DNA from 3 places in the Streptomyces sp. WAC07094 genome. Region 3 is predicted to be linked to each of the others. Evidence: riboswitches for the same ligand, from Rfam matches in the RefSeq annotation. Region 3 holds a riboswitch; each other region holds the start of a gene.
What was found. A riboswitch is a leader RNA that binds a small molecule or an ion and turns the genes downstream of it on or off. The one in region 3 is predicted to bind thiamine pyrophosphate.
Positions count from the first base shown of each region.

Region 1: it holds a riboswitch for thiamine pyrophosphate, as region 3 does, so the genes downstream of both, RCR19_RS05150 (cytosine permease) here and thiC (phosphomethylpyrimidine synthase ThiC) in region 3, are expected to answer to the same signal.
Region 2: it holds a riboswitch for thiamine pyrophosphate, as region 3 does, so the genes downstream of both, thiO (glycine oxidase ThiO) here and thiC (phosphomethylpyrimidine synthase ThiC) in region 3, are expected to answer to the same signal.

Region 1 covers NZ_JAVMJZ010000001.1:1,142,427-1,151,999, reverse strand. The annotation lists gene RCR19_RS05160 (arsenic transporter) at 1-852, opposite strand, end outside; gene thiD (bifunctional hydroxymethylpyrimidine kinase/phosphomethylpyrimidine kinase) at 956-1,753, opposite strand; gene RCR19_RS05150 (cytosine permease) at 1,750-3,144, opposite strand; TPP riboswitch at 3,136-3,230, opposite strand; gene RCR19_RS05145 (DUF3140 domain-containing protein) at 3,502-3,780, opposite strand; gene RCR19_RS05140 (DNA starvation/stationary phase protection protein) at 3,856-4,338, opposite strand; gene RCR19_RS05135 (WhiB family transcriptional regulator) at 4,335-4,592, opposite strand; gene RCR19_RS05130 (thiolase family protein) at 4,750-5,937, shown strand; gene helR (RNA polymerase recycling motor ATPase HelR) at 6,026-8,173, opposite strand; gene RCR19_RS05120 (sulfite exporter TauE/SafE family protein) at 8,600-9,373, shown strand; gene RCR19_RS05115 (HAD-IIA family hydrolase) at 9,401-9,573, opposite strand, start outside.
Region 2 covers NZ_JAVMJZ010000001.1:6,117,516-6,127,088, reverse strand. The annotation lists gene RCR19_RS27110 (hypothetical protein) at 1-421, opposite strand, end outside; gene metF (methylenetetrahydrofolate reductase [NAD(P)H]) at 478-1,401, opposite strand; gene thiE (thiamine phosphate synthase) at 1,501-2,151, opposite strand; gene RCR19_RS27095 (Rv2175c family DNA-binding protein) at 2,262-2,627, opposite strand; gene RCR19_RS27090 (FAD-dependent oxidoreductase) at 2,755-3,981, opposite strand; gene RCR19_RS27085 (hypothetical protein) at 4,014-4,364, opposite strand; TPP riboswitch at 4,416-4,527, shown strand; gene thiO (glycine oxidase ThiO) at 4,526-5,689, shown strand; gene thiS (sulfur carrier protein ThiS) at 5,686-5,886, shown strand; gene RCR19_RS27070 (thiazole synthase) at 5,889-6,683, shown strand; gene pknB (Stk1 family PASTA domain-containing Ser/Thr kinase) at 6,800-8,713, shown strand; gene RCR19_RS27060 (deoxyribonuclease IV) at 8,781-9,573, shown strand, end outside.
Region 3 covers NZ_JAVMJZ010000001.1:4,233,097-4,242,669, reverse strand. The annotation lists gene RCR19_RS18690 (metallophosphoesterase) at 199-1,293, shown strand; gene RCR19_RS18685 (hypothetical protein) at 1,486-2,352, shown strand; gene RCR19_RS18680 (pyridoxamine 5'-phosphate oxidase family protein) at 2,630-3,259, opposite strand; gene thiC (phosphomethylpyrimidine synthase ThiC) at 3,481-5,283, opposite strand; TPP riboswitch at 5,276-5,432, opposite strand; gene RCR19_RS18670 (YibE/F family protein) at 5,504-6,958, shown strand; gene RCR19_RS18665 (SsgA family sporulation/cell division regulator) at 7,217-7,654, opposite strand; gene RCR19_RS18660 (IclR family transcriptional regulator C-terminal domain-containing protein) at 7,754-8,596, opposite strand; gene RCR19_RS18655 (DUF5326 family protein) at 8,840-9,052, opposite strand; gene RCR19_RS18650 (cupin domain-containing protein) at 9,217-9,534, opposite strand.

The DNA of each region.
Region 1 (9,573 bases), 3.1 Mb from region 3:
CAGCACGAACGCGAGGAAGGAAGGCGCCGCCGCCCGCACCACCGTGAGGGGGGTGGCTTGGCGCCGGACGAGCGCACGCACGGCCAGGACCAGCGCCCCGGCCAGCGCCGACCACGCGGGGTCGATGCCGAAGACGGACGCGACCACGAACCCGGCGAGCGTGCAGGCCACGGTCAGCAGGGCGAACAGGGGGAGCGGGGGCGGCTCCTCCCGCACCGGGGCCCCGGCTCCGGCGCCCAGGTCCCGACGGAAGAACCTGCGGAAGACAACATACTCGGCGGTGACGGCCACCAGCCACGGCAGGGCCATCAGGGCGGCGAACCGTGTGAAGCTCAGCCCCGAGGCGCCGAACGCGAGCAGGTTGGTGAGATTGGAGACCGGCAGCAGCAGCGAAGCCGTGTTCGACAGATGGGTGCAGGCGTAGAGGTGGGGCTTGGGGCGGGCACCCATATGGGCCGCCGTGGCGAACACCACCGGGGTGAGCAGCACGACCGTGGCGTCCAGGCTGAGCACGGCGGTGATCACCGAGGCGAGGGTGAAGACCGCGGTCAGCAGCCGACCGGGCCGGCCTGCCGCCCAGCGTGCCATCCAGGCGCCGCACGCCCGGAACAGCCCTTCCACGTCGCAGAAGTGGGCCAGTACCAGCACCGCCGCCAGAAAGCCGACCACCGGCCCGAGTCGCTCGGCCTCGGCCCCCGCGTGGGCCGGGGAGATGGCGCCGGTCGCGATCGCGATGCCGGCCGCCGGAACCGCGACCACGGCTTCCGGCATCCCGAAGGGACGCACCACGGCGCCGGCCAGTACGGCGACGAGCAGAACGATGGAGAGGGCCTCGGCGAGCGGGGTGTTCAGAGTACGGTCCTTCCGGAACGGATTCGGCGGTGCCCTTCCATCACACCAGGTCGGACGGCATCGCTCGACGCGCAGCGCCCCGGATGACGGTGCGGTGTCGCCGTCACCCACCCGCCCGCAGTCGCCATCCGTGGTCCACCGGACCGATGCCGGCCCCCAGGGCGAAGCCCGCCGCGATGGCCTCGGTGACGTACTCCTTGGCCTGCCGAACGGCCTGCGGCACCGTCAGACCCTGTGCGAGCCCCACCGCGACCGCCGAGGCGAGGGTGCAGCCCGTGCCGTGGGTGTGCCGGTTGTCGTGGCGGGGGGCCCGCAGCCAGTGCTCCTCGCGGCCGTCGGTCAGCAGGTCGACGGCAGCACCGGGCAGATGCCCGCCCTTCACCAGCACCCATCGGGGCCCGTACGAGAGCAGCTCCGCGGACGCGCGGCGCATGCCCTCCTCGTCGGTCACCGCGATGCCGGTCAGCTCCGCGACCTCGTCCAGGTTCGGCGTGGTCACCGTCGCGCGCGGCAGCAGCCTGGTGCGCACCGCGTCCAGCGCGTCGTCGGCGAGCAGCCGGTCCCCGTGCTTGGAGACGCTCACCGGGTCCACCACGACCGGGACCCCCACGTCCGCGAGCAGTTCGGCCACCACGGTGACCAGGCGGGGCGAGGCGAGCATCCCGGTCTTCACCGCCTGGACGCCGATGTCGTCGACCACGCTGCGGTACTGGGCGCGCACCGCCGCCACCGGCAATTCCCAGGCGCCCTGCACCCCGACGGAGTTCTGCGCGGTGACCGCGGTGACCACGCTCATGCCGTGGGCGCCCAGGGCCAGCATGGTCTTGAGATCGGCCTGGATCCCGGCGCCGCCCCCGGAGTCGGAGCCGGCGATGGTCAGGACGCGCGGCGGCGCGGTCATGCGCGGCCCTCCTGTCGGACGCGCAGCGGGGCGTACACCGCGAGGGCCACCAGGAACGCCACGTAGTACGAGACGTCGGCGCCGTGCAGCGCACGGGCCACCGGACCCACGTACAGGCCCGTGTCCATGAAGGGCACCGCTGCGGCGAAGGCGCCGGCGAAGGCGAGCAGCGGCGGCCACACCGACCGCGGCCGGGCCGTCTCGGCGGCGAGATCGGCCACCGTGCCGCGCCGTACGAGCCAGTCGACGACCACGATCGCCACGAACCCGGGGATCCAGTAGCCGACGAACAGCAGCACGTTCTGGAAGCGGGCGGTGGTGTCGGCCGCGTGCATCCACAGCACCAGCGGGAATCCGAGAGCGGCGGCGAGGGCGGCCGCCACCGGGCGCGGTATGCGCAGTCCGATGGTCTGCAGCGCCAGTGAGCCGCTGTAGTCGTTCATGGCGTTGCTGCACAGGGCCGCCAGCGCCACCGCCAGCAGCCCGAACGCGCCCGGCGCGCCTCCGCCGAGCAGCCGGTCCACCCCGGCGGCCGTCTGGTCGGTGAGCGCCGAGGCGCCCCACAGGCCGAGGAGCTGCACGGCCAGGAAGGACACCACCAGACCGAGCAGTGTGTGCCAGAACATCCTGGTCCGGGACGTGGTGCTCGGCAGATAGCGGCTGAAGTCGCTGGCGTACGGGGCCCAGGACAAGGTCAGGCTCAAGGCGATCGTGCTGGTCAGTACGAACGCGCCCGCCCGGTCCGCGCCGTGTGCACTGCCCGTCAGAGCGGGGTGGACGTCGGCCGGCATCCGTACGGCGATCAGCGCGAAGGCGGCCGCGAGGACGAAGGTCATGACGATCTGGAGACGATGGATCGCCTCGTAACCGAGCACCCCGAGCGCGCCCTGCCCCAGCATCATGACCAGCACTCCCAGCCAGAACGGCCAGCCGCACAGGCGTGCGAGCGCGTCCCCGCCGAACAGGCCGATCAGTGCGTCCCAGGCGACCGAGGACAGCCATTGCAGGGCTCCGGGCAGCACCACCGCGCGTCCGAACGCGAGCCGGGCGAGCGGGAGCTGGCCCGCGCCGGTGCGGCTTCCCCAGGTGCCGAGGTAGGCCGTGGGGACGGCACCCAGCACCGTGCCCAGCACCACGGCGACGAGCGCCGTGCCGAAGTCGAGGCCGAGCGTGATGCCGATGGTGCCCGTGAAGACACCGGTCATGGTCAGATTGGGGGCGAACCACACCGTGAACAGCCGGCCCGCGCCGCCGTAGCGATTGCTCTCGGGGACCGGTTCGATGCCGTGTCCCTCGACCCTGAGATCCCCGGGAGCGGTGGGCATCCGTCCGTCGAAGACGGTCCGTCGGCCGTCGGCGGGCAGCCCGCCGGAGACATGCGCCAATGGCATGAAAGACATCCCTCCGCCAGTACGAACTGGTTCAGGTTCAACGGGTGTGATCTCAGCCCGCGAATGGGGCACCCCGTGTCCGGTACGGCGGCAAGACTAACCCGAGCCGCCGGATGTGCCATACACAAGGGCCGCCACCGGATGCGGTGGCGGCCTGTCGGAGCCTTGCGGCGTAGCGCCGCCCGTGCGGGCCGGTCCCTCCGGCCCGAGTGGCTCGTGCGGCGTGCCCGGGACGGACCGGGCCGCCTTCCTGGCGAGCGCGGCACCCGTCAACGCCCGGCCCGCGGTGCCGGATTCGGTGTCCGCGACGGGCTGCACCGGCGTTCCCGGACCGCTGTCCCGTGGGCACGGCCGCCTTCACCGCGACGATCGCCGACCCCTCCGGCGGTCCTGCGCGAGCGTCACCTTCTCCACCACCTCGCGCATGACCCGGATGTCGTCGTCGGTGAGGTCCATGCGCCGCTTCTGCAGGATGGCGACGACGCGGGGGCCGCTGGGGCCGTCCGCTCTGCCGGGGGATCCCGTGTCCTCGTCGGCGTCCTGGACCCGCAGCCAGGCCGCGAGTTCCTGGGACGTCATGTTCACCACCTCCTGGAACTCGTCCCACAGCGCGTCCGTCTCCAGGGCGTCGGCCATCGTGAACTCCCCTCTCGCCCTCGCGGGCCACCCTCCGCTCCGTACGTGCTCGTGTCCGTACGTGCGCCCGTCCGCTCAGTCCTCCCGCGGCCAGTTCTCCGCCTCGAACATCCAGCGCTGCTTCTCCAGTTCTGCGGTGAGCCCGATCAGCAGGTCCTGGGTGACGGGGTCCGGTTCCGCGGTCGCGTCGATCCGGTTGCGCAGACGCCCGATCGCCGTCCCGAGCGACTCGACCATCAACCGGACGACGTCGGTGTCGCGCAGCCAACCCTCCTTCGCGCCCGGGAGGCCGTAGGCGGAGCCGATGGTCTCCGGCCTGCCGTCCGGGGGGACGCCGAGCGCGGCCGCGCGTTCGGCCACGGTGTCCGAGTAGGAGCGTGCCGTGGCCACCACCTCGTCGAGTTGGAGGTGGATCGATCGGAACCTCGGTCCGACGATGTTCCAGTGGGCCTGCTTCGCCATGAGGGAGAGCCCGACCAGGTCGACCAGGGTTTCCTGCAGGGCTTCCCCGGTGATGGCACGTGCGGACTCGGGAAGGGCGCTGTGCACCACGGTCATCGTGCGCTTCTCCTTGTCATGCGTCGCTTTCTGGACCGGAGCAGTGCGGCGCGTTCCCGCTCGTCGGTGCCTCCCCAGACGCCCGCCGTCTGCCCGGTGTCCAGTGCCCACTCGAGGCAGTCGGCGGCGACCGGACAGCGTCGGCACACACGCTTCGCGGCGGCGGCCTCCACCAGAGCCGGTCCCGTCGTGCCGACCGGGAAGAACAAATCGGGGTCCTCCTCCACACATGCCGCGTGTCGCAACCACTCCATGGGCGCCCGGGTGCCCGAGAGGCAGGGGGTGAAACCCGGTGGGCGGCGGGCGATCCGGGGATACCGAGGAGGTGGTTCTTCCCAGTGGCGGCCCGGCGTTCTATAGTCAAAAACTAGCAGTGCTAATTACTCGTCGAGGGTGCTCAGGAGTTCCGTCGTGCGTACCGTCCACTTCGCGGCAGCCCGCCGCACTCCCATCGGCAGACTGCGTGGCGCTCTGTCGTCCGTGCGGCCCGACGACCTCGCGGCGACCGTGATCCGCGGTCTGATGGCCGACGTGCCCGCCCTGGACCCGGCGCGCATCGACGACGTCTACTGGGGCGCCGCCAACCAGGCGGGCGAGGACAACCGCAACGTGGCCCGCATGGCCGCCCTCCTCGCCGGACTGCCCGAGTCCGTGCCGGGCGCGACGGTCAACCGGCTGTGCGCCTCCGGCCTGGAGGCGGTCACCACGGCCGCCCGCACCGTCGCCGCCGGTGAGGCCGACATCGTGCTCGCGGGCGGCTCGGAGTCCATGAGCCGCGCCCCGTTCGTGCTGCCCCGCCCCGACGAGGCCCTGCCCCACCGCATGGAGACCGTGGACACCCGCCTCGGCTGGCGGCTGGTCAACCCGGCGATGAAGGACCTCCACGGTCTGCTGTCCATGGGCGAGACCGCCGAAGAGGTCGCCGAGCGGTACGGCATCACCCGCGAGCGCCAGGACGACTTCGCCCTGCGCAGCCACCGGCGGGCCGCCGACGCCCGCAAGAACGGATACTTCGACGCCGAGCTGCATCCCGTCACCAGGGCGGACGGTGTCACCGTCACGGCCGACGAAGGTGTGCGCGAGGACACGTCATACGAGAAACTCGCCCGTCTCAAGCCGGTGTTCCGCGAGGGCGGCACCGTCACGGCGGGCAACGCCTCGCCCATGAACGACGGTGCGGCCGCGCTCCTCCTGGTCAGCGAGGAGGCTTTGAACGAGCTCGGCCTGCAGTCCCTCGGACGCTATGTCGCGGGGGCCTCGGCGGGTGTCCACCCGGACGTCATGGGCATCGGCCCCGTCCCGGCGACCGAGAAGGCGCTCGCACGCGTCGGCTGGACGATCGGCGACATCCAGGAGGCCGAGTTCAACGAGGCGTTCGCCGCCCAGGCCCTCGCGTGCGTGGACCGCCTCGGGATCGATCCGGACCTGGTCAACCCCACCGGCGGCGCCATCGCCCTCGGCCACCCGCTCGGCTGCTCGGGCGCCCGCATCCTGACCACCCTGCTGCACCGCATGCGGCGCACCGGTGCCGGCCGCGGCCTCGCCACCATGTGCGTGGGCGTCGGCCAGGGCAGCACGGTGCTCGTCGAGCGCGCTTAGGACCTGTCGTCCGGATCATGCCGGCATCCGGACGACGGGCCCCGAGCAGCCGAGGAGGAGGGCGGTCGCCGAAACCGCCCGGCCGGCGTCAGGAGCTCGTGAGAACGACGAGCTGCTGGGTCGCCCGGGTCATCGCGACATAGCGGTCGACCGCCCCCTCGACACCCGTCCCGAAGGCCTCCGGGTCGACGAGGACGACCAGGTCGAACTCGAGCCCCTTCGACAACTCCGGGGTCAGCGACCGCACGCGGGGTGTCGCCCGGAACGTGGGATCGCCGATGACACAGGCGACCCCGTCGGCATGCCCGTCGAGCCAGCCGGCGAGGATCGAGTCCCGGTCCGCGACGCGGCCGTGGACGACGGGAACTCCGGTGCTGCGGACGGACGTCGGCACATTGGCGTCCGGGAGCACGGCCCGTACGGCCGGCTCGGCCTCCGCCATGACCTCCTTCGGCGTACGGTAGTTGATGGTCAGGGACGCCACATCGATCCGGCCGAGCCCGATCCGCTCGAGCCGCTCACGCCAGGACTCGGTGAACCCGTGCCGTGCCTGGGCTCGGTCCCCGACGATGGTGAAGCTCCGGGAAGGGCAGCGCAGCAGCAGCATCTGCCACTCCGCGTCGGTCAGTTCCTGGGCCTCGTCCACGACGATGTGCGCGAACGGGCCGGCCAGCGGTTCCTGCGCGGTGCCGGGCAGTGCGGCCTCGTCGATCAGACTGCCCTGCAGATCCCGTCCGCGCAGCATCGTCACCGCTCCCTCGCCGTCCTCGTCGGCCGCGAGCACGTTGTCGATGACCGCGGCCATGCGCTCGCGTTCGGCGGCGACGGACGCCCTGTGCCGGCGCCTGCGTCTCGACGACTCCGGGTCGCCGAGGCGCTGCCGGGCGGCGTCCAGAAGCGGCAGGTCCGACACCGTCCAGGCCTGGGGGTCCGTGCGCTGCAGCCTGCGGACGTCGTCGGGGTTCAGCCAGGGAGCGCACAACCGCAGATAGGCGGGTACCGACCACAGGTCCCCCACGAGGTCGGCGGCTTCGAGCAGCGGCCAGGCGCGGTTGAGTGTCCCGACCAGCTCCTCGTCACGTTGCAGCGCCCTTCGGAACAGATCGGGCGAGATGTCGTCGTCGTGCTTGTCCCTGAGTGTCGTGAGCAGGGCCTCCCAGATCTGGTCGCGCGCCTCGTTGTGCGGGGTACCGGGGTCGGGTGCCTCGAACGCCTCGGCCCAGTCGTCCGCACTGAGCCGGACGTCGGCCCAGGGAGTGGTCACCGTCATCGCGGCGGTGGGCGGCGACTCGTAGAACCGCACGGCCGTCCCGACGGCCTTCACCATGCTCGCGGACGACTTCAGCCGGGCGACGGCCGGGTCGGTCTCGAACGCCGCTCCGGCACCCTCCGCGACCAGGTCCCGCAGGGTGCAGGTCCGCACCCCGTCCTCTCCGAGGCTCGGCAGGACGTCGGAGACGTAGGCCAGGTACGGCTGGTGCGGGCCGACGAACAGCACGCCGCCCCGACGGTGGTCGATGCGGGGGTCGGAGTAGAGGAGGTAGGCGGAGCGGTGCAGTGCGACCACGGTCTTTCCCGTGCCGGGACCGCCGTCGACGACGAGGGCGCCGGGGGAGGCCGCCCGGATGACGGCGTCCTGGTCGGCCTGGATGGTGGCGAGCACGTCCCGCATCCGGTCCGAGCGGCTGCCGCCCAGCTCGGCGATGAACGCGGACTGGTCGTCCAGAGCGGCGCGCCGCTCCAGTCCGTCGGCGGTGAACACCTCGTCCCAGTAGTCGCTGATCCGTCCGCGGGTCCAGCGATATCTGCGGCGGCTCAACAGACCCATCGGATGGGCGTGGGTCGCCGCGAAGAACGGCTCGGCCGCAGGCGAGCGCCAGTCGATCAGCAGGCGGCGCCCCGTGCTGTCCGTCAGGCCCATTCGCCCGATGTACAGGGGCTCGGGACTGTCCGCGTCCACCATGTGGCCGAGGCACAGATCCAGGCCGAAGCGGCGCAGGGCGCGCAGACGGGCGGTCAGCCGGTGGACCTCCGCGTCCCGGTCCATCGCCTGCCGCCCGATGCCACCGGGCGACTTGAGTGCGGCGTCGAGGCGGTCGGACAGTTCGGCGATCGTCTGCTCCAGAGTGTCGGCGATCGCCGCGAAGTGCCGCTCGTCATCGGCGATCAGCAACGGGTCGGCCTTGGCGGAGAGGTTGTCGGGCAGGTCGAACGCGCTGGTGGTCAGGAAGTTCATGTCAGCAGCTCCGATCCGGGTTCGCGTCCGCCGAGTCCGGCGCCGCACACACGTGCGGCCCCGCGTCGAGCGCCCGCGACGGCAGTACGCGGCATCCCACCGGCACAACGTCACGGCACGCCCCATGATCCGACAAAAGCAAATGCACTTCGTGAATCTCCCATTTCCGCAAGTTCCGGCGTCGGTGTGCGATTGTGCGGCACGGACCGGGCCTTGCCGCAAGCCCCCCGGTGCGCTATACGTTGAGAGTGGCGAGGGGTGCGTGCCCATATCCGCACCGATCCGCCCCGGTGGACGGCAGACCCTCGCGAGGCGCCAACGGACCCCGGGCATGCGGGAACGCAGGGCCCGGATCATCGAGGCGCGGATCACCAGGCGAGACACCCCTGACGCGGCGAGATGCATGGGCATAGCATCGGTCACCGCATGAACACGATGACGCTCTGGGACATATCCCCGTGGGGGTTCGCCGCGCTGGCCTTCGCCACGCTGCTCGTCGGCTTCTCCAAGACCGCCGTGAGCGGCGCCAACACCGTCAGCCTGGCCGTCTTCGCCGCCGTCCTGCCCGCCCGCGCCTCCACCGGCGTGCTGCTGCCGGTCCTGATCGTCGGCGACGTCCTCGCCGTCCTGACCTATCGTCGGCACGCCCACTGGCCCACCCTGTGGCGGCTGTTCCCTGCGGTCGCCGCGGGCGTCGTGCTCGGCACGCTGTTCCTGGTGTGGGCCGACGACGCGGTCGTACGGACGTCGATCGGTGCGATCCTGCTGCTGATGGCGGCGGTGACCGTGTGGCGGCGCCGCCGCGCCGACCAGGACGTGGAACCGGACTCGGTGACCACACGGGCCGGCCGTGCCAAGGCACGTTCCTACGGCGTCCTCGGGGGCTTCACCACGATGGTGGCGAACGCGGGCGGCCCGGTGATGTCGATGTATCTCCTTTCCGCCGGATTCCGCAAGCTCGGCTTCCTCGGCACCTCGGCCTTCTTCTTCCTGATCGTCAACGTCTCCAAGGTGCCCTTCAGCGCGGGTCTCGGGCTGATCGACGGCCGCTCACTGCTGCTGGACGCGGCGCTCGCGCTGTTCGTGGTGCCGGGGGCGTTCCTCGGGAAATGGGCGGTCAACCGGATCAATCAGCGGCTGTTCGAACAGCTGGTGATCGCGGCGACGGTCGTGGGCGGCCTCCAGTTGCTGCTGCGCTGAGCTCGCGTCACACCGGTGTCCGCCCGACTACCGGAGCAGGGCGGGCAGGTCGGCGAAGGAGTCGAGGACGTGGTCGGGCGCACCGCTCGCCGCCCGGTGCGTCTCGGGCAGATACTTGCCGGTCCTGACCAGGGCCCCGGTGATCCCGGCTCGCTGGGCCGCGAGCACGTCGGACTCGATGTCGTCGCCGATCATGAGCG
Region 2 (9,573 bases), 1.9 Mb from region 3:
GCTGCTGGGCGAAGACGTTGTCGTGGGCCTCGTCGTACCCGTCGTCCTGACGGTAGGTTCCGCCGGCGGTCGACTCGACTTCGGACTCCTCCGCCGCCACCTGCTCCTCGTGGACCGGTGGTTCGCCCCGGCGGCGCTTGCTGCCGCCCTCGGCGCCCTCGCGCGGGCGGTTGCCGACCGCCCAGCCGGCCGCGAAGCCGCGGCGGAAGGAGAGCGTGACATAGGTCTGCCCGACCGCGAACGCGGCCGCGCCGAGACCGATGACGACCACGGAGGGGATCAGCACGCCGAAGACGACACCGAGGAAGCCCACGAAGGCGAGCAGACGCCAGCGCAGCCGCGCCTTGTACTGCAGCAGCACCTCACCCAGCAGCCACAACGCGACGATGCCGAACGCGATGTAGAGGACCGTCCAGCCCATGTACGCCCCTCTCCCAGTGGCCGCTACGCAGTGTGTCGTATGCCGGTGCGACGGGTCTAGGTCTGCTGCGGATGGTGCAGACCCAGATTTTCGTAGATTTCCAGCGTCGCCGTGGAGTTGTTGAGTGTAATGAAGTGCAGTCCGGGGACTCCCTCGGCCAGCAGCCTCGCGCAGAACCCCGTGGCGACCTCGATGCCGATCGAGCGTACAGCCGCGGGATCGTCCTTCGCTGTGAGGATCCGCTCTTTCAGCCCCGCGGGGATGGCGGCGTTGCTCAACTGCGGCAGCCGCTCCAGCATCCGCACACTGGTGACGGGCATGACCTCGGGAATGACCGGGGTCGCACAGCCCGCCTGCGCGACCCGGTCGCGCAGGCGCAGGTACGACTCCGGCTCGAAGAACATCTGTGTGATCGCGTAGTCGGCGCCGGCCCGGCACTTGGCGACGAAGTGGGCGACGTCCGTGTCCCAGTCCAGCGAGCGTGGGTGCATCTCGGGGAACGCCGCGACGCCGACGCAGAAGTCGCCCGACTCCTTGATGAGGTGGACGAGTTCGGCCGCGTAGGTCAGACCGCTCGGGTGCGCCACCCAGTCGCCCATCGGGTCGCCGGGCGGGTCGCCGCGGACGGCGAGCATGTTGCGGATCCCGGCGTCCGCGTACTGGCCGATGATGTTGCGCAGTTCCGCGACGGAGTGGTTGACCGCGGTGAGGTGGGCGACCGGGGTGAGCGTCGTGTCGGCGACGATCTGCTGGGTCTCCTTGACGGTGCCCGCACGCGTGGAACCGCCGGCACCGTACGTGACGGAGACGAAGTCCGGGGCGACCGCCTCGACCCTTCGCAGCGCGCTCCACAGGTTCCGTTCGCCCTTGGGGGTCTTCGGCGCCGAGAACTCGAAGGAGCACGTCGTCTTGCCGGTGGCGAGGATCTCGCGCACCGTCCGCGCGCGATCAGTCCTCGTGGACGGGGTTCCAAGGGCCATAGTCGCAGGTTAGCCAGGGAGCGGCGGTCCCCCAACGGAATGCTGGAAATTTGCCCGAATTGTCGACTTGTTGTCCATCCCTCGGACAGACCGGCCGAGTCAGACGGTACGCAGCCGCTTCGCGAACTGCGACGCCGCCGCGCCCGGGTCGTCCGCATCCGTGATGGCGCGCACCACGACCACCCGGCGGGCACCCGCGTCCAGGACCTCGTCCAGGTTGTCCAGGTCGATACCGCCGATGGCGAACCAGGGCCGCTCGGTGCCGAGGGCGGCCGTGTGCCGGACCAGGCCGAGTCCGGGGGCGGGACGGCCGGGCTTGGTGGGGGTCGGCCAGCAGGGTCCGGTGCAGAAGTAGTCCACACCGTCCTGGACCGCGGCGGCCTCGGCCTCCGCCTCGCTGTGCGTGGAGCGGCCCAGGAGGACGTCGTCGCCGAGGAGGGCGCGGGCCGCGGGTACGGGGAGGTCGCCCTGACCGAGGTGCAGGACGTCGGACGCGGCGGCGTGCGCGACGTCGGCGCGGTCGTTCACCGCGAGCAGTTTGCCGTGGCGGGAGCAGGCGTCGGCGAAGACCTGGAGGTGCTCCAGCTCCTCCGCGGCCTCCATGCCCTTGTCGCGCAGCTGCACGATGTCGACGCCGCCGGAGAGGACCGCGTCGAGAAACTCGACGAGGTCGCCCTGCCGCTTGCGGGCGTCCGTGCACAGGTAGACGCGGGCGTCGGCGAGCCGGGCGGTGCGGCCTGTGTCGGGCACGGTGGGTCCCCCCGTGGTCGGTGGCGTACGGGCCGCGGTGGGCACGCTCGCCCAGGGGCCGTGGCCCGGGGACCGCGGCCCGTACGCCGGACGGTTGTTCTCGGATCGGGTCAGACGGCGAGCGCCTGCGCGCGGCGCTTCACCTCCGTGCCGCGATTCTCGCTCAGAGCCTGCGCAGGGGTGCCGGGCAGGGTCGGGTCCGGGGTGAAGAGCCACTCGATCATCTCTTCGACCGTGAAGCCGTCGTCCCGCAGCAGCGTCAAGGTGCCAAACAGGCCCTTGACGACCTTGTCCCCGTCGATGAAGGCGGCGGGGACGTGCAGTGCACGGTTCTCACCACGGCGTACGGCGATGAGCTGGCCCTCCTTGACCAGCTGCCGTACCCGGGTCACCTCGACGCCGAGTGATTCGGCGATGTCGGGGAGGGTGAGCCAGGCAGGGACGAGAGCATCGATCTTTGCGTCAATCTCGGTCACGGGATCAAGCGTGCCATCCCGGACCGACAGTCGGAAAGCGGGGCGCCTCCACCGGGGGCGCGATTGCCCCCTGCGGTGGATACGGAAGCCCTCTCACCTGGGGCTTCGCACGGACCGCCGGACACGGTCACGCTGTGGCCTCCTTCAGCGGGCGCGACGGGTCGGACAGGAGTTCGGGATCCATCGGGGTGCCCGCCTCGATCAGACGGCGTCCCTGGGCCAGGTCACGGGGGCGGCCCACGGCCAGAAGACCGACCAGGCGCCCCCCGCGCAGCCAGCAGACGGCCCAGGCCGCGCCCTCGGGGTCGCCGCGCCACACCGTGGTGTCGGCGGCCGCGTGGTGACCCACATACTGGACGAAACGACCGAACTGCTCGGACCAGAAGTACGGCACCGGGTCGTACGCCATCGGCGTCTCACCGATGATGTTCGCGGCCACCGTGCGCGGGCCCTGGAGGGCGTTGTCCCAGTGATGGACCAGCAGACGCTCCTCGTAGCGGCCCGACGGGAAGGAGGCGCAGTCGCCGACCGCGTACACGTCGGGCAGCGAGGTGCGCAGATGGTCGTCGGCCAGCACCTCGCCGTGTACCCCGAGGGCGATGCCCGACTCGGCGAGCCATCGCGTCGCCGGACGGGCCCCGATGCCCACGACCACCGCACCCGCGGGCACCCGCGAACCGTCGTCGAGCACCACGGCCCCGGGCTCGATGCGCTCCACGCGCGCGTGGATGCGAAGATCGGCGCCGCTGTCCGCGTACCAGGCCGTCATCGGCGCGGCCACGTCCTCGGGCAGCGCCCCGGCGAGCGGCCGGTCGGCGGCCTCCACCACGGTGACCGCGCAGCCCGCCTCGCGCGCGGCGGTGGCGAACTCCGCGCCGATCCAGCCGGCACCCACGACCACGACGTCGTGCTGCTCGGCGAGGACCGGCCGCAGCCGCTCGGCGTCGTCCAGCGTGCGCAGCAGATGCACGCCGGGCACACCCTCGGTGCCGGGCAGCCGGATCGGCTCCGCTCCGGTCGCGAGGACCAGGACGTCGTACGGCACGGGACCCTCGGTGGTGTCCAGCTCGTGGTCGTCGGGGCGCACGCCGAGCACTTCGCAGCCCAGCCGCAACCCGATGTCCAGGGCCTCGAAGTCGACGTCGAAGGCGGAGCCGTCGGCCTTTCCGAGCAGCACGGCCTTGGACAACGGCGGTCTGTCGTACGGCGGGTGGGGTTCCGCGCCGATCAGCGTCACCCGGCCCCCGAAGCCCTGTTCCCGCAGGGCGACCGCGGTCTGCACCCCGGCCATGCCCGCGCCCACGACGACGACCCGCCGTGCCGAATCGCTCCGCGCCTGCGTCTGCTCGCTCACCTGATCACCATAGACAACTGACAAACCGTCAGTCAGCGTGCGTGCCGGGTGACCTCTTCCACAATGCTCGTCCCGTCGCCCGTTCGCGACTCCCATTGCCACGACTCCTCCAGCCTCAACCGCCCGTCGGGAAGCTCCACGATCCGGGACTCGCAGTGCCCGGACGACGTGATCCCGTCGTGCGTGAGCTGGACGTACCGGAAGTCGAGGCGGTCACCGCTTCGTGTACCCACCAAACGGCCGCGTACGACGTCGCCACCCGCGTATTCGGCCCAGATCCCGCCGTCCTGCTCGTGGTAGGTGAACCGGGTGCCGGTCCCGACCTGTCCGGGTGCCTGGTCCGCCACAGGGGCGAAGGTCAGTCCTTCGAGCGATGGGACCATGTACGGAGGCTCCCTTACTGAGGCAAACGGCACCGGATAGGGTGGCCAAGGTAAAGCACTCGCGGGAGCCCGGACGCACCGGGCTGAGAGGGAGGCTGGCGGCCTCCGACCGTACGAACCTGATCCGGGTCATGCCGGCGAAGGGAGGGGGCTCGACGCCCATGTCTCCTACACCCACATCCGACGTCCTCGTGGTCGGGGGCGGAATCATCGGGCTGGTGACCGCCTGGCGGGCGGCCCTGCACGGGCTCTCCACCGCCGTGGTGGATCCCGAGCCGGGCGGTGGTGCCGCCCAGGTGGCCGCCGGGATGCTCGCGGCCGTCACCGAACTGCACTACGGGGAGCAGACGCTGCTCGGCCTGAACCTCGAGTCCGCCCGTCGCTACCCCGACTTCGCCGACGAGCTCGCCGAGGCGTCCGGCCGGGACCTCGGCTACCGCCGGTGCGGCACGCTGGCGGTGGCGCTGGACGCCGACGACCGTGCCCACCTGCGGGAACTGCACGCGCTTCAGCAGCGGTCCGGCCTCGCGGCGGAGTGGCTGAACGGACGCGAGTGCCGTCGCCTGGAGCCGATGCTCGCGCCCGGTGTGCGCGGCGGTCTGAGGGTCGACGGAGACCACCAGATCGACCCGCGCCGGCTGGCCGCGGCCCTGGTCCTCGCCTGCGAGCGGGCCGGGGTCGTCTTCCACCGGACGTGGGCCGAACGGCTGACGGTGGCGCGCGACCGTGCCGCAGGCGTCCGGACCGCCGACGGCGACGACCTCGCCGCCGGGCAGGTGGTCCTGGCCGCCGGCAGCCTGAGCGGACGGCTCGCGGGCGTCCCGGACGAGGTCCTGCCTCCCGTGCGGCCGGTGAAGGGCCAGGTGCTGCGGCTGACCGTGCCCGAGCGGTACGCGCCGTTCCTGAGCCGTACCGTGCGTGCCGTCGTCCGCGGCAGCCATGTCTACCTGGTCCCGCGCGAGAACGGGGAGCTGGTCGTCGGCGCCACCAGCGAGGAGCTCGGCTGGAACACGGCGGTCACCGCGGGCGGTGTCTACGAGTTGCTGCGGGACGCGCACGAGCTGGTCCCCGGCATCACCGAACTGCCGCTCACCGAGACCCGTGCCGGTCTGCGCCCGGGCTCCCCGGACAACGCGCCGCTGCTCGGGCCCACGAAGCTGGACGGCCTGCTGCTGGCCACCGGGCACTACCGCAACGGCGTCCTGCTCACCCCCGTCACCGGCGACGTCATGGCCCACGTCCTGACCACGGGCGAGCTTCCCGACGAAGCCCGCCCCTTCACCCCCACGCGGTTCGCCGCGGCACTCACGGAGCAGCCCGCATGAACATCTCGGTCAACGGCGAGCCCCACCGCATCGCCCCCGACACCGCGCTCGACGCCGTGGTCCGGATCCTGACCACGGCCCCCTCGGGCGTGGCCGCCGCCCTCAACGAAACCGTCGTCCCGCGCACGCAGTGGCCCTCGACGCACCTCTGCGAGGGGGACCGTGTCGAGATCCTCACCGCCGTCCAAGGAGGCTGACCATGGCCGACGACCCCTTCGTCCTCGGTGGTACGACCTACTCGTCCCGGCTGATCATGGGCACCGGCGGTGCGCCGAGCCTGGATGTGCTCGAACGGGCACTGGTGGCGTCCGGCACGGAGCTGACGACGGTCGCCATGCGGCGCGTCGACGCCTCGGTGCACGGATCGGTCCTCTCCGTGCTCGAGAAGCTGGACATCCGGGTGCTGCCCAACACCGCGGGGTGCTTCACCGCGGGCGAGGCCGTGCTCACCGCCCGTCTCGCCCGTGAGGCGCTCGGCACGGACCTCGTCAAGCTGGAGGTCATCGCCGACGAGCGGACCCTGCTGCCCGACCCCATCGAGCTGCTGGACGCGGCGGAGACACTGGTCGACGACGGTTTCACGGTGCTGCCGTACACGAACGACGACCCCGTCCTCGCCCGGAAGCTGGAGGACGTCGGCTGCGCGGCGATCATGCCGCTGGGCTCGCCGATCGGCTCCGGGCTCGGCATCCGCAACCCGCACAACTTCCAGCTGATCGTGGAGCAGGCGCGTGTGCCGGTCGTCCTGGACGCGGGAGCGGGTACGGCGTCGGACGTGGCGTTCGCGATGGAGCTGGGGTGCGCGGGTGTGATGCTCGCCACGGCGGTCACCCGGGCCCAGGAACCGGTGCTGATGGCGGAAGCGATGCGGCACGCGGTGGACGCGGGGCGGCTCGCGCTCAGGGCGGGCCGCATCCCCCGTCGGCACTTCGCTCAGGCGTCGTCCCCCACGGAGGGCGTCGCCCGTCTGGACCCGGAGCGGCCTGCCTTCTGAGGACCGGCGCACACGGCCCCGTACAGGTGCGGCGAGCGTCACAGGTCGGCTGCAGTCGCACCCCGGCTCGGCCGTATCCGTCGGGCGGGTCGTTATGCCCTCGTAGACTCACCTGCGTGGATACGACCCTTCACGACCCTCTCGTCGGGCATGTGCTCGACGGCCGCTACCGCATCGACGCCCGTATCGCGGTCGGCGGGATGGCCACGGTCTACCGGGCCGTGGACACCCGCCTCGACCGCGTCCTGGCACTGAAGGTGATGCATCCGGCGCTGGCCGCCGACGGCTCGTTCGTCGAGCGCTTCATACGCGAGGCCAAGTCAGTCGCGCGCCTCGCGCACCCGAACGTGGTGCAGGTCTTCGACCAGGGCGCCGACGGCTCCTACGTCTATCTGGCCATGGAGTACGTCGCCGGCTGCACCCTGCGCGACGTGCTGCGCGAGCGCGGGGCGCTGCAACCGCGCGCCGCCCTGGACATCCTCGAGCCGGTGCTCGCCGCCCTGGGCGCCGCCCACCGCGCCGGATTCGTGCATCGCGACATGAAGCCGGAGAACGTCCTCATAGGGGACGACGGCCGGGTCAAGGTGGCCGACTTCGGGCTCGTACGGGCCGTGAACACCGTCACCAGCACGACGGGCGCCGTCCTCGGCACGGTCTCCTATCTGGCCCCGGAGCAGATCGAGCACGGCACGGCCGACCCCCGGGTCGACGTGTACGCATGCGGGGTCGTCCTCTACGAAATGCTCACCGGCGGCAAGCCCCACTACGGGGACTCCCCCGCCCAGGTGCTCTACCAGCACCTCAACGAGGACGTGCCGCCGCCGTCGGCCGCCGTTCCCGGTCTGTCCGTCGAACTCGACGATCTGGTCGCCTCGGCGACCGCGCGCGACCCCCGGCTGCGACCGGGCGACGCGGTGGCCCTGCTCGGACAGGCCCGCGAGGCGCGCGGCGCGCTCACCGCCGAGCAGCTGGAGGCGGTGCCCCCGCAGGCGATCACTCAGGAGCACGACAACGCCCAGGACCGCACGAGCGTCGTACCGCGCACTCCCGTCGCGCCGGACGCCGAGGCCCGGACGGCGGTGATCAACCGCACGAGCCGGCTCGAGATGCCTCCGCCCGGGCCACCCGCCGCCCGCCGCGGGCGCCCCAGGCGCGGGGTGTTCGCGGTTGTTCTCGCCGTGCTGGTGCTGTTCGGCGTGGGCACCGGCGTCTGGTACATCAACTCCGGTCAGTTCACCAAGGTCCCCCCGCTGCTGGCGAAGACCGAGGCAGAGGCCCGTGACCGGCTCGGGCAGGCGGGGCTCGAGGTCAAGCAGGTCAAGCACGCCTACAGCGACACGGTCACGCGTGGCACGGTGATCAGCAGCGACCCGGCGACGGGCGCCCGGATCCGCTCCCACGACTCCGTCACGCTGACCGTCTCGGACGGCCCGGAGACGGTCGGGGTACCGGATCTGAGGGGCGTCCGGCTGGAGAAGGCGCAGGAGCAGCTCACGCAGCACGGGCTCGTCGCGGGCATGGTCACGCGCGCCTTCAGCGAGGACGTGCCCAAGGGCTTCGTGATCGGCACGGATCCGGAGGCGGGCACCGAACGCCACGGCGGCTCGGCGATCGCGCTCACCGTGAGCAAGGGCAGCCCCGTGGAGGTTCCCGATGTCACGGGCAGCTCCATCGACGACGCCACCGCGCAACTGCGCGACGCGGGCCTGGAAGTGAAGATCGCGGACACCCGGATCATGTCGGCGTTCGAGGCCGGACAGGTCGCCGAGCAGTCGCCGGGCGCGGACAAGGAGGTCGGCGAGGGCGACACCGTCACGCTGACGATCTCCAAGGGCCGCGAGCAGGTGGAGGTCCCGGACGTGGTGGGCGACGGCGTCGACGACGCGAGGAGGGCCCTGGAGGAAGCGGGCTTCCAGGTCGAGGAGGACCGGGGGCTGCTGGGTCTGTTCGGCGAGACGGTCAAGAGCCAGTCCGTCGAAGGCGGCGACAAGGCGCCCAAGGGGTCGACGATCACGATCAAGATCCGCTGACGGCGCGCCACGGGACGCATGACACCCTTGAAGGGTGAGAACTCAGCCCTCCCATGGCCCGCTCGGCATGTCCGGTGCCGCCCGCAATCCCATCGGCGGCCATGTCCCCGTGGCCGGCGGTCTGAACTCGGTGGGACTGGCCTACGCGCGTGACCTCGGGGCGGAGACCGTGCAGGTCTTCGTCGCCAATCCGCGGGGCTGGGCGACGCCCGCCGGCAATCCGCGGCAGGACGAGGAGTTCCGTGCGGCGTGCGCCGCCGGGTCGATCCCGGCGTACGTCCACGCGCCGTACCTGATCAACTTCGGCTCGCACACCGAGGCGACGGCCGAGAGGTCCGTGGAGTCACTGCGGCACTCGCTGCGCCGGGGCCGGGAGATAGGGGCACTGGGCGTCGTCGTGCACACGGGCAGCGCGACGGGCGGCCGGGACCGGGCCGTCGCCCTCGCCCAGGTGCGCGAGCGCCTGCTCCCACTGCTGGACGAGCTCACACACGACGACGACCCCTTCCTTCTGCTGGAGTCGACCGCGGGCCAGGGTGCCTCCTTGTGCTCGCGGACCTGGGACTTCGGGCCGTACTTCGAGGCCCTCGACGCGCACCCCAAGCTGGGTGTGTGCCTCGACACCTGCCATGTCTTCGCGGCCGGGCACGACCTGACCGGGCCGCACGGGATGCACCGAACGCTGGACCTGCTGGTGGAGACGGTGGGCGAGGGACGGCTCCGGCTGATCCACGCGAACGACTCGATGGACCTGGTCGGCGCCCACAAGGACCGCCACGCGAACATCGGCGCCGGGCACATCGGCGAGGAACCGTTCCGCGCCCTGATGACCCATCCGGCGACCGAGGGCGTGCCTCTGA
Region 3 (9,573 bases):
AAGGGCCGGCCGTCGACAGGGGAAAGCCCCGCCCATTTAGGGCGAAAGCCTCGGGGATCCGGGGCCCTTCCCCGATTCACCACCCCTGGGTCATCACATGGCGCGATCCGCATTCCTATGATGGGCCCACGACACCGCGGGCCGCTGCGACCAGGCAGTCCGAAGCGGTGCAGATGCGGCGCAATGGTGGAGGGGTCGATGACTCAGGGGGCCGGTCAGGGACCCGAGGCGGAACAGACGGGGCCGGTGCGTGACTTCAGGGTGCCCGGATACGTCCACGAGACCGGTCCGTACGCCCAGAACATGCCCCCCGGCGAGGTCGCCCCGACCGCCGCACCGCCGGCGGCCTACCCCGACGGGTACTCCGCCGACTACACGCCCACCGAGCGTGACCTCCCCGTCGTCAACCGCGGCGACACCCTCCAGACCACCGTCGACCCCGCGTCCGTCCCGGCCCAGCAGCCCGGCGAGGGACCGGGGCCGCTGTTCGTGGTCGGGGACGTCCACGGCTTCCTCGACCAGCTCGTGGCGGCCCTCCAGGACAAGGGCCTCATCGACGCCGCAGGCAACTGGTCCGCCGGCACGGCGCGGCTGTGGTTCCTGGGGGACTTCACCGACCGCGGTCCCGACGGCATCGGTGTCATCGATCTCGTGATGCGGCTGTCGGCCGAGGCCGCCGCGTCAGGTGGCTACTGCAAGGCGCTCATGGGCAACCACGAGCTGCTCCTCCTCGGCGCCAAGCGGTTCGGCGACACCCCCGTCAGCTCCGGCGCGGGAACGGCCACCTTCCAGGCGGCCTGGCTGCTCAACGGCGGCCAGAAGACGGACATGGACCGCCTGCAGGATCATCACCTCCAGTGGATGGCCCGTCTGGACGCGGTGGAGGAGGTCGACGGACATCTTCTGGTCCACTCGGACACGACCGCGTACCTCGACTACGGCGACTCGATCGAAGCGGTCAACGACACCATCCGCGAAACGCTCACCCGCAACGACGCGGACGAGGTGTGGGACCTGTTCCGGAAGTTCACCAAGCGCTTCTCCTTCCGCGACGAGGGCGGTGCCGACGCCGCGCGGTCCCTGCTGGAGATGTACGGCGGCAGGCGCGTCGTCCATGGCCACAGCCCCATTCCCTACCTGCTGGGCCAGGTCGGCTCGGAGGAGGGCGAGGACAGCACCGGACCGGTGGTCGAGGGTCCGCACGTGTACGCGGACGGGCTGGCGATCGCGATGGACGGCGGTGTGACCATGGCCGGGAAGCTGCTCGTCCAGCAACTCCCCTTGGAGCGCTAGAAGTTCACGAGGCACGTGACCCCGGCACAGTACCGCCGCTGACCCGGCGGTCGGGCGTGCAATTTCCTGAAACCCCCTGTCACCGGGTGCCGTCGCCGCTCTACCATCGGCTTATCCGTAGCAGGCTCCCCTCCGTTTCTGCCCGACGGCTCGTCAGCATGCCGAGCCACAAGCCCTACGGAGCATCGGGGGATGCACATGAACAGCGTTCCGCAGCACCTGCTGAGCGAGGACCGCCAGGATTACGAGCGGATCCTCGATGAGGCGCTGCGCTCCGCACCACACCGCCCGGAACTGGCCGCTGTGGGACAGCGGCTCAACCCCGAACAACTGCGCACCATGGCGCTGAACGCCACCGCTCTCATCACGGCGGCGGCAGCGGCCGAGTACCACCACTACGTGAAGGTCCGCGAGGAACTGCGCCGGCCGACGCAGTCCACCCCGCCCGTCCACGACAGCACCTCCCGCTCCCTGGAACAGGAGATGGACGGCCTGGGGCTCGCCGCCACCATGGGAGAGGCCGCCGCGAGTGCCGGAGCAGGTGCCGTCGTCGCGGTGCTCGCTCCCTTCCTCGCCGGTGCCGCCGCGGTGATCTTCCTGCTCGTCGGCTACATCCTCAAGATGGTCGATCCCGACCAGGCCTTCGCCCGTACCCTCCTGACCACCGGGTGGGTCTTCGGCGCGATGACGGCGGCGACGATCCTGATCGCCGCGATAGGGCTGCTGATCACCGCCCTGCGCAACAGCTCCGCCGAGGACGAACCAGGCCCCCAGGGCGAGTTGGCCCTGGAGGTGACCCGGGCCAGGGAATCCTGGCGAGAGGCCCTGCTGGAGCGCGGAATCCTGCCGTTCCTCCGCGAGGCGCTCGCCGACCCGGGTACGGCCGCGATGAGCCGGAAGACTCCGGAAACGACCCCCAGCCGCATCCCGCACCTCGGGTACGACCGGCCGGGGTTCAGCAGCCCCGACAGCGGCGCCTCCGCGGGATCGCGGCCCAGCTTCACCAGCCCGGACTTCACCAGTCCGGACTTCGGCGGGCCGGACCACCGACCGGAGTGAGGCGGTGCCGGCCGACCGTGCCGGTGCCACCGGCGCCGACGGCACCGAGGGTGCCGCCGGGTGCCGGTGTCCCGGGTCGAGGACCCCGGCACGACGTCCACGGGCTCACGCCGCTTCGACGGCCGGGGAGGAGCCATCGTCTCGCCGAGACCCGTGGAAACCTTTGGAGACCGCGCAGAGCACCGGAGAGTCCGCTGCCGACGAGCGCCGCCGGGAATCTGCTTCGGACGGCGCTCACCGGGTTCCGGCGGCCGTGTCACCGAACCGGTGACGGAGATCAGCCGTACAGGCGCTGGCCGTACTGCGGGCCGTAGTGCCGTTCGAGTTCCTCCAGGCTCTCCGGACGGCGCTCCAGGGTCTTGGCGATCAGAGAGCGCGGCGGGGCCGCGTCCGGGTTCCAGCTGTCCGCCTTCCAGAGCCCGGCCCGCAACACGGCCTTCGGGCAGTGGTAGAAGACCTCGTCGACCTCGATCAGCAGGGCCAGCTTCGGGCGATTCCCCTTCACGACCATCTGCTCGAAGAACGGGGCGTCCTGGAGGATGCGCGCCCGTCCGTTGATGCGCAGGGTGTCACTGCGGCCGGGGACCAGGTACAGCAACCCGACCTGCGGATTGGTCAGTATGTTGCGGAACCCGTCGCCGCGCCGGTTGCCGGGCCTGTCGGGTATGGCGATCGTCGTGTCGTCGACAACCAGGGTGAAACCGGCGGGATCGCCCTTCGGCGACGTGTCGCAACTGCCGTCGGCGGCGGAGGTCGACACCAGGCAGAACGGCGACGCCGCCAACCACTGCTTGTCGAGCTCGTGCAGACTGCTCCGCACCTTGTCCGCCGCCGCCGGCGTCGGTTCTCCGAGCAGCGCGCCCAACTGCTCGAGCGACGTCACCTCGACGAGATCCTTGGAGACCACGACCCACCCCCTCCGTCCGGCACGTGATCGCGTGGCAGAGAGTAGAGGAGTTCGCCTCGAACGGGCAGTTCCCGCTCACCCCGAACTCCTCGGACTTCTGCGGAATCCTCCCCGAGGCGTCGCGAGGTGCGAGACGCCCGGGTCGTAGGGGAATCGGGAGCAGCGGGCGCGACGGGCGGTGCCCGTGATCAACCGACGACCACGAGCACCGGCCGGGAACATCAGTCCGCGATCGGCAGATACACCCGGTTCCCGCTCTCCGCGAACTCCTTCGACTTCTGGAGCATCCCCTCGGCGATCTCCTCGGCGGAGGCCCCCTCGGACGCGGCGCCGCCGAACCGCTCCGTGATGCTCTGGCTGATCTTCATCGAGCAGAACTTCGGTCCGCACATCGAGCAGAAGTGGGCGGTCTTGGCCGGTTCCGCCGGGAGGGTCTCGTCGTGGAAGGCGCGGGCCGTGTCCGGATCGAGGGCCAGATTGAACTGGTCCTCCCAGCGGAACTCGAAGCGCGCGTCGGACAGCGCGTCGTCCCATGTCCGGGCGCCCGGATGTCCCTTGGCGAGATCGGCCGCATGAGCGGCGATCTTGTAGGTGATGACACCGGTCTTGACGTCGTCACGGTTGGGCAGACCCAGATGCTCCTTGGGCGTGACGTAGCAGAGCATGGCCGTGCCCCACCAGGCGATCATCGCCGCACCGATGCCGGAGGTGATGTGGTCGTACGCGGGCGCGATGTCCGTCGTCAGGGGCCCCAGCGTGTAGAACGGGGCCTCGTCGCAGACCTCCTGCTGCAGATCGATGTTCTCCTTGATCTTGTGCATCGGGACATGTCCCGGGCCCTCGATCATGGTCTGCACATGGAAGCGCCGGGCGATCCGGTTGAGTTCCCCGAGGGTGCGCAACTCCGCGAACTGCGCCTCGTCGTTGGCGTCGGCGATCGAACCCGGTCGCAGTCCGTCGCCCAACGAGTAGGTGACGTCGTGCGCCGCGAGGATCTCGCAGAGTTCCTCGAAGTTCTCGTAGAGAAACGACTCCTTGTGGTGCGCGAGGCACCATGCCGCCATGATCGAACCGCCTCGGGAGACGATTCCGGTCTTCCGGTTCGCGGTCAGCGGCACATACGGCAGTCGCACCCCCGCGTGTACCGTCATGTAGTCCACGCCTTGTTCGGCCTGCTCGATGACCGTGTCCTTGTAGATCTCCCAGGTCAGCTCCTCGGCCTTCCCGTCGACCTTCTCAAGGGCCTGGTACAGCGGCACCGTGCCGATCGGCACGGGGGAGTTGCGCAGCACCCACTCGCGTGTGGTGTGGATGTTGCGGCCGGTGGACAGATCCATGACCGTGTCGGCGCCCCAACGGGTCGCCCAGGTCATCTTCTCGACCTCCTCCTCGATGGAGGACGTCACCGCCGAGTTGCCGATGTTGGCGTTCACCTTCACCAGGAACCGCTTGCCGATGATCATCGGCTCGGTCTCCGGGTGATTGACGTTGGCGGGGAGAACCGCGCGACCCGCCGCGATCTCCTCCCGTACGACCTCGGGCGCCATGTTCTCCCGGATCGCCACGAACTCCATCTCGGGGGTGATCTCGCCCCGCTGCGCATAGGCGAGCTGTGTGACCGCCTGGCCGGTACGACCCCGGCGCGGTTGGCGCGGCCGGCCCGGGAAGACCGCGTCGAGGTTGCGCAGGCCCCCACGCGGCGATGTGTGCTTGATTCCGTCGTCCTCGGGACGGACGGGCCGCCCCGCGTACTCCTCCGTGTCCCCGCGAGCGACGATCCAGTTCTCTCGCAGCGGCGTCAGACCCCTGCGGACGTCCGTCTCCACAAGCGGATCGGTGTACGGGCCGGAGGTGTCGTACAGCGTGACCGACTGCCCGTTGGTGAGATGCACCTGACGGACCGGCACCCGCAGATCGGGGCGCGAACCCTCGACGAACGCCTTGTGCCATCCGATGGACGTTCCGGCCTCCGAGGACATGTGCTGCTGATCGGAGGCAGGCGTGTGCGCATCCTTGTTGGTCATGAGACCTACTCCCTACGCCGGCATTACCCGGTAACAGGTTCAGCGGTCGACGCAGCGGTTTCCGCTCGACGATGTTCCACGTGAAACATCGCGTCCACGGAGGTCAGCGCCCTCTCAGCCCGGTGCTCCGAGCTCCCGCGTGTGCAAAGGTCCTCTCACGCTAGCGTCTAATTCCGCGGCCTGCACAGTAGGCCTCGCGCCATCTTGCAATGATCGGTCGGTGACCTCGATGCAGCACCCGCCCCCCTATCCGCCCTCCGAGCCGCCTCGCGGTCGCGGTCCGGGCGACCGGCACGACCATGGCCATGGAGGCGGTCATGGGCCCGGGGACGGTCACGGAGGCGGCCATGGAGGCGGGCCTGGGGACGGCAACGGGTCCGGCGGCGGGCACGGCCACTCCCACAGCCATGGGCCGGCCGCCCCCGTCTCACGTCATCTGCGCAGAGTCATCGCGGCGATCCTCATTCCCTTCACCGCGGCGGTCGTGGTCGGTCTCGTGGTGCTGTGGCCCGGCGGCGTTCCGGACCACAAGCGGACCGGTGTCGGCTTCGACCGGCAGACCCAGCAGGCCACGGTCACCACGGTCGTAGCGGTGGACTGCAAGTCCGTGAACGCCTCGGGCGAGACCCCGACCGGCGACACCTCCACCGCCGAGGGTTCCTCGGCACAGCAAGAGGCGGGAGGTACCTGCAAGAAGGCGACGATCCGGGTCGACACCGGCAACGACAAGGGCCGTACGTTCACGGAGATCGTCCAGCCCGACCAGTCCCGGCAGTTGCACCAGGGCGAGAAGGTCGTGGTCGCCTATGAGCCCTCCGCGCCCAAGGACCTGCAGTACTCGGTCACCGATGTGAACCGCAAGTTCCCCATGGCCCTGCTCGCCGGCATCTTCGCGGTCGCCGTGGTGGTCGTGGGACGGTTGCGCGGCGTCATGGCGCTCGTCGCGCTGGCCGTGAGTTTCCTGGTGCTGAGTCTCTTCATCCTGCCGGCGATTCTGCAAGGCTCGAATCCGCTGCTCGTGGCGGTGGTCGGATCGAGCGCCATCATGCTGATCGCCCTCTACATGTGCCACGGTCTTTCGGCCCGCACCTCGGTGGCGGTGCTCGGCACCCTCATCTCGCTGTCGCTGATCGGTCTGCTGGGCTCGGAGTTCATCGACTGGGCCGCGCTGACCGGGAACACGGACGACAACACCGGTCTGATCCATGGCCTGTACCCGCACATCGACATGAGCGGTCTGCTGCTCGCCGGCGTCATCATCGGTTCGCTGGGCGTTCTCGACGATGTGACGGTGACCCAGACGTCGGCGGTCTGGGAGCTCCACGAGGCGAACCCCTCAGTGGGGTGGCGCGGCCTCTACCGCGCGGGCATTCGCATCGGACGCGACCACATCGCATCGGTCGTGAACACCCTCGTTCTGGCTTACGCGGGTGCCGCGTTGCCCCTGCTGCTGCTCTTCTCGATCGCGCAGAGCGGTGTGGTGACGGTCGCCAACAGCGAGTTGGTCGCCGAGGAGATCGTGCGGACGCTCGTGGGATCGATCGGGCTGGTGGCCTCGGTGCCGGTCACCACGGCCCTGGCCGCCCTCATGGTCTCGGCCGACCGTCCGCAGACGGCAATGGCCGCGGACGTGGCCCCGGCACGCGGGGGACGGGGACGCCGCAGGAGGCGGTGATCCACTGGAGCGGTCATCCGCCTGGAACCGCGGTCGGCCTGGAACGGCGGTCCGCCACAACGGTGATCCGCCCCGAACCGTGGAGGCAGCTGCACAGACGCGCCAAGTCCGTCTGCCGCCGCCGACTTCACTGTCCGGTCGACGCGCCCACTCATGGCCCTGTCACGCCTGAGGAACCGTTACAGCGCCCTCAAACGCCGCGGCGCCTCCAGGTACGCACAGCACCCGCGAGGAGCCGTTACAGCGCCGTAGAGAGCCTCAGCCGGCGCTCTGCTCCTCCGCCAGGATCCGGTCCAGCGCCTCGTCCAGATGCGCGTCGAAGTCGGCGAGCGAGCCCTCCTGCCCGAGCGGCACCAGCTTGTCCGTGCGGTCGAGAAACGCCACGAGCGGCACCGCACCCGATCGGAACAGTGCCCGATCGGCGCCCACCTGGAGCCGGATCAGCACATCGCCGAAGGTGTCCGGCTCGGCCGGCGCGATGTGCACGTCGCCGTCACCACACGGCCGCCCTACCCCGTCGACCAGCAGCTCGCGTCCGAAGGCCCAGGTCACGGGCGCATCACCGGGCAAGTGGAAGGTCAGCCGTACGGCATAGGGATCGCAGGTCTCGTAACACAGCTCCACCGGAATGCGGAACGAGAGCTCCTCCGAGACGAGAAAACTCATCATGACCTCTGCCTGTACCGACTCGCGCATCGCCTACCCCGTCAGTAGCCGTCGACTGGCCAGGAATGATCCCCCTGACACGTTCAGAAGTTTGCTGAACGTAGATGGCAGATCACAAGGAGTGAGTTTTCAGATGTTGATAGAGACGGCGAGTGTCCCTACTAGCCTTCCGACCTCCGCCTGCAACCGATATGCCGCGGACAGCAGCCGGTCGGCCTGGTGGGCGGGCAGTGAGATGGCCACCGTCGCAGCCGTCGCACCAGCGGTGATGGGCACCGCGGCACAGACGGTACCCAGTGCGTACTCCTGACGCTCGAGGACGGGTTCCATCCGTCCGATGCGGTCGAGCCGCCGCAGAAGAATGTGCTCGTCGCGCACCGTGTAGGGGGTGATCGATCGCACAGGATAGCGATCGATGTGGTCCCGCCGGGCCTCCTCGTCGAGCTGCGACAGGAGGCATTGACCGATCGCGTGTGCGTGCCCGGTCTCCCGGAAGTCGGCCCATTCCGCGACCGCCGGAGTGCCCGGGCTGTCGGCCACGCTGAGGACCTGGATCTCGCCCTCGCGATAGACCGCGTAGTAAACAGGGGCACCGATCGAATCACGCCATTGTGCGAGTGCGTCGTCCATGACGCTGCGACGTTTCTGCTGGACTGCACCGCTGCTCAGTCGCTCGGCGGCGTCACCGAGGAAGAACAGCCCCTTCTCCCGGCGCAGATAGCCTTCGTGGGTCAGGGTGCGCAGCAGGTGGTACGCCGTGGGCAGCGCGAGACCGACCTCGCGCGCCAGCTGCTTGGCCGGGGCGCCGTACTCACGGTCGGCGACGGCTTCGAGCAACCGCATCGCCCGCTGCACGGACCCGATGAGGGTGGATTGCGGTTGCCCGGGCGGAAGTCGCTCCTCCACCGGTGAGGCGCGCCGCTGGACGGGTGGGGCGGGTGAGTCTGCGCGTGCGGTGCCAACCGTGGCCAAGGATCACTCCCGGAGCGCGAGGAGGGCCTCCCGTGCGGGGACACGGAAGGGGATGCGCCACGCGCGAGGCCTGCCGCGCGTCGAGCTCCGGACTTTAACGGTCCGCCACCCCCTGCCGACGGCCTCACCGAGAAAACTTCCCCCGGCCGAGGGAACCTCAGCCCGCTGTTTCCGGCCGCTTGTTCCGGCCCACCCCGTCCGCCGGCGCTCCGCCGCGCCGTACGCCCCGCCCGGTCACGACCGTCACCAGTCTCCGCGCGACGTCGAGCTCGACATGAACTTCCGCACGACGTAGATCAGTCCGCCGACCAGAGCGACGAACACCAGCAGCTTGAACAGCAGCCCGATGACGAAGCCGATGACACTCGCGATCACACCCCCGAAGACGACCAGGGCGATGACCGGCACCGCGATCCACTTCACCCACCACGGCAAACCCGCGAAGATCTCTCGCATCGCCTTGTCCTTGTCTCTGTGCCCGTCGCCCCACGTCCAGTTCGGGGGCTCTGCTCACGGGTCCCTGTTCTGTCTTCGATGCTAGGGCCGCCGAGGGGCGGAGAGTACGCCTCGCATCCCTCGTCCTCCCCTGACCGTCCCCCTAGGGAACCCCGAAGCCGCCCTCAGCTCTCGGGCGGAGAGAACATCACCAGCACCCTCAGGTCCTCGGTGATGTGGTGGAACTTGTGGGCGACGCCGGCGGGCACGTAGACGACACTGCCGCGGGCGACCTGAGTGGTCTCCAGGCCCACGGTGATCGAAGCCCTGCCGCTGACCACGAAGTACACCTCGTCCTGCTGGTGCGGGGTCTGCGGGTCCCGCTCGCCCGCGTCGAGCGCATACAGCCCGACCGACATGTTCCGCTCCCGCAGGAACTGCAGATAGGCACCCTCGTTGACTGCGCGCTCCGCCTCCAGTTCGTCCAGCCGGAATGCCTTCATCGCAGTTGTCCGCCCTTGCTCGGTACTCGTCCGTGATCG